DNA from 4 places in the Rahnella sp. PAMC25617 genome. Region 3 is predicted to be linked to each of the others. Evidence: predicted binding sites of a transcription regulator. Region 3 holds the regulator's gene; each other region holds the start of a gene.
The links. Region 3 encodes CRP, which controls carbon source genes, mostly activating them, when cyclic AMP is high. Its sites were predicted from a motif close to ATGTGANNNNNNTCACAT; they were not measured.
Positions count from the first base shown of each region.

Region 1: garD (galactarate dehydratase) is a predicted target of CRP. The motif match lies at 872-889, and genes of this name have one in related genera.
Region 2: rhaS (rhamnose ABC transporter substrate-binding protein) is a predicted target of CRP. The motif match lies at 1,405-1,422, and genes of this name have one in related genera.
Region 4: srlA (PTS glucitol/sorbitol transporter subunit IIC) is a predicted target of CRP. The motif match lies at 1,165-1,182, and genes of this name have one in related genera.

Region 1 is NZ_JBOCUM010000009.1:156,221-158,427, forward strand. Features, by position in the region: gene ACM615_RS13295 (MFS transporter) at 1-531, opposite strand, end outside; gene garD (galactarate dehydratase) at 1,094-2,207, shown strand, end outside.
Region 2 is NZ_JBOCUM010000005.1:202,903-205,109, forward strand. Features, by position in the region: gene ACM615_RS05890 (sugar ABC transporter ATP-binding protein) at 1-182, opposite strand, end outside; gene rhaS (rhamnose ABC transporter substrate-binding protein) at 250-1,242, opposite strand; gene rhaS (HTH-type transcriptional activator RhaS) at 1,654-2,207, shown strand, end outside.
Region 3 is NZ_JBOCUM010000019.1:204,831-207,037, forward strand. Features, by position in the region: gene ACM615_RS22300 (YccS/YhfK family putative transporter) at 1-778, opposite strand, end outside; gene crp (cAMP-activated global transcriptional regulator CRP) at 840-1,472, opposite strand; gene ACM615_RS22310 (OsmC family protein) at 1,835-2,207, shown strand, end outside.
Region 4 is NZ_JBOCUM010000017.1:235,003-237,209, forward strand. Features, by position in the region: gene cueO (multicopper oxidase CueO) at 1-1,006, shown strand, start outside; gene srlA (PTS glucitol/sorbitol transporter subunit IIC) at 1,269-1,817, shown strand; gene srlE (PTS glucitol/sorbitol transporter subunit IIB) at 1,866-2,207, shown strand, end outside.

The DNA.
Region 1 (2,207 bases), on a different contig from region 3:
GTAGGTCAGCCAGCCGAGTAACGGAGAGAACAGCGCCAGCGAGAAATATTGTGCGGAGTTAAAAATTGCCGACGCGGTGCCGCGCTCGGTGGTCGGGAACCAGGCCGCGACAATGCGGGCGTTCGCCGGGAAGGAAGGCGCTTCGGAGAAACCCAGCATAAAGCGCAGGATAAACAGCGTCAGTGCGCCATACGCCAGCGGGAACCAGCCAACAAAGCCTTGCAGTAAGGTGAACAGCGACCAGAAAAACAGGCTGTAGGTATAAACTTTCTTGGAACCGAACTTGTCCAGCAACCATCCGCCGGGCAACTGCATAATCAGATATGCCCAGCCGAATGCCGCAAAGATTTGCCCCATATCCGCAGCATCCAGGCCCAGCTCGCGCGCGACCTCGGTGCCTGCAATGGAAAGCGTTGCACGGTCGGCATAGTTCACCGCCGTGATTAAAAAGATAATCAGCAAAATGTAGTAACGAATATGTGTTCGTACCTTACTTTGCGCGATTGTCCGAGACTGAGATTGAATATTCATGGTGACCTTCGTTGTAATATTGAAAAATTCATTCAGGTAATTCACCGCTGCTCAAATAACGCCCGCCATTCCTCTGCGTTATTTACCCTATAGTTTCTTTATAAGAAGCATTTATACGATCTGGCGAATTAATCCTTTATTAATCCTTGTACGAAATTTACCTGTATTACTTAAAACGTCACCTTCAGAGGGCTAATACAGTATAAAAAAGAGGCCCCGAAATAACACTGTGCATTCGCCCAAGAATATAGCAGATAATTGTGACTATTCTTTTGCATACACACATCGATGTGGGAGGAGAATCACAGATTATCTCGCGCTGATAACCGCTCAAATCAAAGGGTGATATCCATCACATTTATTCTGTCACCTGCCCCACAGAATGATGTTAAACCGGTAAAAAGCTGGTCAGTTGCACAATGAGGTTCGTGGAAGTCTGTCTTATAATGAGCGTCATACCCTGTATTACAGAGCATGTTTTGAGAAACGTCGTTAAGCGTCAACTTCAGAGAATTAACCGGAGCCTTTTGTTCCGGGATGTTTAATAAACGCGGAGACAGTTATGTCACGTAATAAAGATAAAGAACATGCAACCGAAGCACTTTTCATTAAGGTTCATGAAAGCGATAACGTTGCTATTATTGTGAACGATAACGGTTTAAAAGCCGGCACCCGATTTTCTAATGGTCTGGAATTAATTGAGCATATTCCACAAGGCCATAAAGTTGCCTTAGAACCGATTACCCAGGGTGGCGATATTATTCGTTATGGTGAAGTCATCGGCTATGCGGTGCGTGATATCGCACAGGGCGGCTGGATTGACGAATCCCTGGTGGAACTGCCGGTCGCGCCGGAGCTTAACAGCCTGCCGCTGGCCACCCGCGTTCCGCCCGCCTTACCGCCGCTGGAAGGCTATACCTTTGAAGGTTACCGCAACGACGACGGCAGCGTAGGCACTAAAAATCTGCTCGGTATAACCACCAGCGTGCATTGTGTGGCGGGCGTGGTGGATTACGTGGTCAAAATCATCGAGCGTGATTTACTGCCGAAATTCCCCAACGTCGATGGCGTCGTGGCGCTGAACCATCTCTACGGTTGCGGCGTGGCAATTAACGCCCCCGCGGCGGTGGTGCCGATCCGCACTATCCACAATCTGGCGCTGAACCCGAACTTTGGCGGCGAAGTGATGGTGGTCGGTCTGGGCTGTGAAAAGCTGCAACCCGAGCGCCTGCTGGAAGGCACGCCGGACGTGCAGGCGATTTCCCTCGACGATACGCATATCGTCCGTTTGCAGGATGAACAGCATGTCGGCTTCCAGTCGATGGTGGACGATATCCTCACCGTTGCACAATTCCATCTCGAGCGCCTGAACCGCCGTCAGCGCGAAACCTGTCCGGCGTCTGATCTGGTCGTGGGCACGCAATGTGGCGGCAGCGATGCTTTCTCCGGCGTGACAGCTAACCCGGCGGTAGGTTACGCCTCGGACCTGCTGGTGCGCTGTGGCGCGACCGTGATGTTCTCAGAAGTGACTGAAGTGCGCGACGCCATCCACTTACTGACGCCGCGCGCTGCGGATGTCGAAGTGGGTAAACGTCTGCTGGAAGAAATGGCCTGGTACGATGATTATCTGTCGATGGGACAAACCGACCGCAGCGCCAACCCGTCTCCGGGTAACA
Region 2 (2,207 bases), on a different contig from region 3:
TCCGGCTGATAAATGCCGGTCATGACTTTCACCAGCGTCGATTTTCCCGCGCCGTTTTCGCCAATCAGGGCGGTTACTTTTCCCGGATACAAATCCACGTGAACGTTATTTAACGCCCTGACACCCGGAAAGACTTTGCTGATGCCTTTTAATGATAAAAGCGGCGTCGTTGAGTCTGTCATTTCAGTTCCCCTGTCTGGCTAAGCACAACAAAACGGCTCACCGCATCACGATGAGCCGCATTCAGGATCAGAAGATTTTGGAGAATTTGTCGATGTTACTGGCGTCATAGACAAACGGTTCTGCCATCGCGCCGCTGCCGTCCGCATCGAGTTTCACTTTGCCTAAACGGCCCATGCTGGCTTCGGTTTTGGTGGCGGTGCCTTTGACTAAATCGTCTGCCAGATACGTTGCGGCGTAGCCCAGATCAATCGGGTTCCAGATGGCGAAACTTTTCGTTGCCCCGGATTTCACCGCACCCGCCATTTCAGACGGCAACCCCAGGCCGGTTACGTAAACCTTGCCGATTTTGCCCTGATCTTTCACCGCCTGTGCCGCCGCCACAATACCGACGGAAGACGGAGAAATAATCACTTTCAGATCCGGGTAGGATTTCAGCAATCCGATGGTTTCACGGTAGCTTTTATCTGACAGATCATCGCCGTAAGCGACAGTCACCAGATTCACCGAAGGATATTTCGGCAGCACCTTTTTCATCTCTGCGATCCACAGATTCTGGTTAGTCGAGGTTGGCGTGGCGCTGAGGATTGCCACATCGCCTTTTTCCACGTTCAGGGCTTTCAGCGCATCGGCGGCCAGTTTGACGTTAGTTTCGCCGATCAGCGCGTTATTGGAAGGATTGAGGTGGATCTGACGGCCATCTTTAGCAACGCCGGAATCCCACGACACCACTTTAATCCCGCGCTGCATGGCTTTTTTCAGTACCGGCACCAGCGCATCAGGGTCGTTTGCGGAGACGGCAATGGCATCGACGCCCTGCGCGATCAGGCCGTTCAGCACTTCAATCTGCGCTTCGGCGGTGGTGGTGGTCGGACCGGTATAAATTACCTTAACGTCCCCCAGTTCTTTGGCTGCCTGCTGCGCACCGACGTTAGCCGCCTCAAAAAAACCGTTGCCCAGCGATTTCGCTACCAGCGCAATTTTGACTTCTGCCGATGCCGCGCCTGCCAGCAGGATGCTGCTCGCCATCAGGGTAAGGCTCAGTACGTGTTTTAATTTCATTGTTGGTACTCCGCATGCTATTCGCATAAATCTGCAAAAAGTTTAACGACGAAAAGTTGCCGACGCGCCAGGCGCATGATCACGACTCTAGGAGGTTGCCTTCAGACTGACCTTTCCGCGAGTGCCAGTTCAGCGCCAACTATGGCAAAGATGCAAAGGTTTAAGCGAACAACCTCACAATTTGATAACAATTTTGTTTCGGTCATACCAAACGGTCAGAAAACCACACCTTACCGGTCTCTGAAGTCCGTACTTAAATAAGGTGTAAAGCCACGCGGTACGGCGGATGGCGCAGGATTTCGTAAGGAGGGAAATGTTTTGTTCAAAAGCGGCTGGCGGATCACAGTTTCAGCCTTATAGCCGCGCCGGTGACGACTAAGATATTACGATAATGTTAATAAGGAGTCGGAAATGACCGTGCTAAGCAGTAGTGAGTATTTTTCCTCAGGGGATTTTCCGGTCGCCATTGAACCCCGTTATCCGCAGGAAACGTTTCCCGAACATCATCATCAGGATTTCAATGAAATTGTGCTGGTCGAGCAGGGTACCGGCACGCACGTTTTCAACGACCAGCCGCTGATCCTCAGTGCCGGCAGTGTCTGTTTTGTCCGTCACAGCGACCACCATCTTTATGAAGATACCGACAATCTGCATCTGACCAACGTGCTGTACCGCAGCCCGAATGCGTTTCGTTTCCTGAATGGCGTCAGCGATTTGTTACCGCAGGAAGTGGACGGAATTTATCCGGCGCACTGGCGCATCAGTCCGAATCAGATAACTCAGGCCAAAACCCTGATTGACCTGCTCGCGCGTAAGCCCTTCAGCCTGTCACCGGAAAATCAGGCGCAGCAGGAGCTGTACTTTATGCAACTCCTGCTATTGCTGCGTAAAGGCAGCCGCGACGTGGGTTATCGCGGGCAGGGCGGTGACCTGAATAATTTGCTGGACTGGATGAACGAACATTA
Region 3 (2,207 bases):
CCAGCTTCTGCACTTCTTCCGGCTGATGCAGGCTCACCGTGATGTGCTCCTGCAAATCAAGCGCGACCTGAAAACGCTGAAACAGTCTTTTATGGTGATGATGATGGCCGTGTTGCGGCAGCATGTGCAGTTGCTGATAGAGCAGGGCAATCAGGTCGATGACCTGCTGCTGTCGCGTCAGCAACGGGGGTAACGCGGTTTCAGGATCGGTGTGTTGCGTCAGCAGGCTGTATTTAGCTTCGAAGTAATCCGCGAGTTGCAGATAGAGCTGGCTGAGCGTTTCGCGCATCGGCTGTTCTTCCGATATGCGAAACCACGCCCAGTTAAATAATCCGTACCAGGCCGTACCGGCGGCGAAAAGCACCGGCGCCTGCCATATAGGGCGTACGCCGACCATACTCAGTGTGAAGATGGTCGCCACCAGCGCGCCGGGCAACAGCCGCGCATGCAACGGGCTGATTTCGCCGGTCACGCCAAGCAGTAATGCCAGCGACAACATGATGAGCGGCAGGGGGATGTGCCAGCTTTCCAGCATCACTTGCAGCAGAATGCTGCTCACGGCAAACAGCGTTCCGCCAATTATCAGGCGTTTGAAAAAGCGTTTGTGCGGAGTATCGAGGCCCGCGACGTTGCAGCAGGCAGGACAAAGAGAGAACAGCAGCCCCATTTGCAGATTGCCGAACAACCAGCAGATACCAACGGGCAGGCACAACACCAGCGTCTGGCGCAGCGCGTAGTTAACTTCCGGATGGTAAAACAGTCTTCGCCATAGCGTCATGGATAAAGCTTAGCCCATAAAAAAGGCGCGACAGTATTCTGCCGCGCCGATTTTTAAGGGATTAACGTGTGCCGTAAACGACAATCGTTTTACCGTGTGCCGAGATCAGACTTTGATCTTCAAGCATTTTGAGAATACGTCCGACTGTTTCACGTGAACAACCGACGATTTGGCCGATTTCCTGACGGGTGATCTTGATTTGCATCCCGTCCGGATGGGTCATCGCATCAGGCTGTTTAGCCAGATTAAGGAGAGTTTGAGCGATACGCCCTGTTACGTCGAGGAAGGCCAGGTTGCCGACTTTCTCTGACGTCACTTGCAGACGGTTTGCCATCTGCGCGGAAAGACGCATCAGAATATCCGGGTTAACCTGAATCAGCTGGCGGAATTTTTTATAAGAAATTTCAGCCACTTCACAGGCAGTTTTTGCACGAACCCACGCACTACGTTCCTGACCTTCTTCGAAGAGTCCCAGCTCGCCGATGAAGTCACCTTGGTTAAGGTAGGACAGTATCATTTCTTTGCCTTCTTCATCCTTGATAAGGACAGCAACTGACCCTTTCACGATGTAGTAAAGCGTTTCGGCTTTTTCACCCTGGTGAATCAGCGTACTTTTAGAAGGATACTTATGTATATGACAGTGAGACAGGAACCATTCAAGAGTCGGGTCTGTTTGTGGCTTGCCGAGAACCATTTGCTATTATCCTCTGTTGTTATCGCTGCCCAAAATCACAGGGCTCAGAGTTCCCTGTACGGCACTTCATAAAAAAAGCGCCCTTTCAGCATATAACTCCCCAGAAATGCTGCAAGCGGGTGTCGGAGTGAAACAGCCTGATTATTGCCGTTATCACCGTGGGTTCTGTTCTTAAACCGCGAAAACCGTCACCGCAATTCACTGGAAAGTATGTTTCGGCTTTGTTTGTAGCACAGGTTTGCAATGCTGTCTTCTGTTGTCTCGCTTCAGCATGATGGCGATCGGGTTACGTTGCCAGATTTTAGGTGGAAGGGTACTCTGGGAGCGGAATTCGACGAGTTTATTCACCGGGAGAATAGTTCATGCACGCACGCGTAAAATGGGTAGAAGGGCTGACGTTTTTAGGCGAGTCAGCGTCAGGCCACCAGATTTCTATGGATGGTAATGCGGGCGATAAAGCACCCAGCCCGATGGAAATGCTGCTGATGTCCGCAGGCGGTTGCAGCGCGATTGATGTGGTGTCTATTTTGCAAAAAGGCCGTAATGACGTGCGTGATTGTGAAGTCAAGCTGACCTCACAACGCCGCGAAGAAGCGCCGCGCCTGTTCACGCACATCAATCTGCATTTTATCGTCACCGGTAAAGATCTCACCGATAAGATTGTCGAACGTGCCGTTAGCCTGTCTGCGGAAAAGTACTGCTCTGTGTCCCTGATGCTCGGCAAAGCGGCGACCA
Region 4 (2,207 bases), on a different contig from region 3:
GATGGACGTGATGACCGCGGCTGTCGGCTGGTTCGGGCAACATATGCTGACCAACGGCGCGGTGTATCCGCAGCACGGTATTTCCCGCGGCTGGGTGCGTTTTCGTCTGCTCAATGGCTGTAATGCACGCTCGCTGCACATCGCCACCAGTGACCAGCGGCCGATGTACGTCATCGCCAGCGACGGCGGTTTCCTGCCTGAACCGGTGAAAGTCAGCGATTTATCCTTGCTGATGGGCGAGCGTTTTGAAGTGCTGATTGATTGCAGCGACGGCAAAGCCTTTGATCTGGTTACGCTGCCGGTGAAACAGATGGGCATGACGCTGGCACCTTTCGACAAACCGTTGCCGGTGCTGCGTATTCAGCCGACGCTGACGCAAAGCGGCAGTTCTCTGCCGGACACGCTGGTCCCGCTGCCGGCGCTGGTGTCCGTCGATAATCTGCCAACCCGCTGGCTGCAACTGATGATGGATCCGCAACTGGATCAGCAGGGCATGGCGGCGCTGATGAAACGCTATGGTCACAAGGCAATGGCCGGCATGAGCATGGATCATGGCGGCGGCGATATGGCGGCAATGCCGGGCATGTCGGGTTCAGAACATGAGGGTCACGGCAGCATGGCGGGTATGGATATGAGCAAATCGTCCGCCGGTTACGACTTCATGCAGGGCAACAAAATTAACGGCAAAGCCTATGACATGAATGTACCCGCTTTCGATGTGAAACAAGGCCAGTACGAAAAATGGACCATTTCCGGCGAAGGCGACATGATGCTGCATCCTTTCCATATCCACGGCACGCAGTTCCGTATTCTTTCTGAAAATGGTCAGCCTGTGCCGCCGCACCGGCAGGGCTGGAAAGATATCGTGCGCGTTGAGGGTGCCCGCAGTGAAGTTCTGGTGCGCTTCAACCATCTGGCCAATAAACAACATGCTTATATGGCGCACTGTCATCTGCTGGAACATGAAGATACCGGCATGATGCTTGGATTTACGGTGTCGGCGTAACGGGTTTTACTTTCTGTAGTTTCTTAAAAGTTTCTAAAAATAAGCTGGCCTGAGACGTTCCTCCGGTCAGTCTCACCCCTCTTTCTTCCTGCTCCCTTCTTCTTCCTGTAATGCCCCTTGATTATCAATCTTTCAAATTGAAAGGTTAAACTTTCAAAATGTGATCAATATATAATTAATATAAATTCATAATGATTATATTTTCAGCGTGGAGTAACAAAACATGAAAGCGTAAACCCACGATCCCCTACAGGAGAAGATGATGATTGATGTAATAACGCACGGTGCCGAGTGGTTTATCGGCCTGTTTCAAAAAGGCGGTGAGGTGTTTGTCGGGATGGTCACCGGCATCCTGCCTCTCTTAATCAGTTTGCTGGTAGTCATGAACGCGCTGATTGTTTTTGTCGGACAACGGCGAATCGAACGTCTGGCACAGCGCTGTGCTGGCAATCCGATTTCGCGCTACCTGCTGCTGCCGGTGATTGGCACCTTTGTTTTCTGCAACCCGATGACCCTCAGCCTCGGGCGCTTTATGCCCGAAATCTACAAACCCAGCTATTACGCCGCTGGCTCTTACAGCTGCCATTCCATGAACGGTCTCTTCCCGCACATCAACCCCGGCGAACTGTTTGTGTATCTCGGCGTTGCCAGCGGGCTGACCACGCTGGGACTGCCGCTCGGACCGCTGGCCGTCAGTTATTTCCTGGTCGGTATGGTGACCAATTTCTTCCGCGGCTGGATAACGGATCTCACCACTCGCATCTTCGAACGCAAGATGGGCATTCAGCTGGATCGTCAGGTGCAGCTGTAGGCAGGTTCCAGTCTATTCAAAATCCAATTCTAAAAACCGGAGCAGAAAATGAGCGTTACGATCCGTATTAACCGGGGTGAAGGTGGCTGGGGTGGTCCGCTGTTGATTGACGCGGTGCCCGGCAAAAAAGTGGTGTATATCACGGCGGGCACGCGCCCGGCGATTGTCGACAAGCTGGCGGAACTGACCGGCTGGGAAACGGTGGATGGTTTTAAAGAAGGCGAACCTCCGGCGGAAGAAATCGGTGTGGCGGTTATCGACTGCGGCGGCACGCTGCGCTGCGGCATTTATCCTAAACGGCGCATCCCGACCATAAACATCCATTCGACCGGCAAGTCCGGCCCGCTGGCGCAGTTTATTACCGAAGACATTTACGTTTCCGGTGTCCGC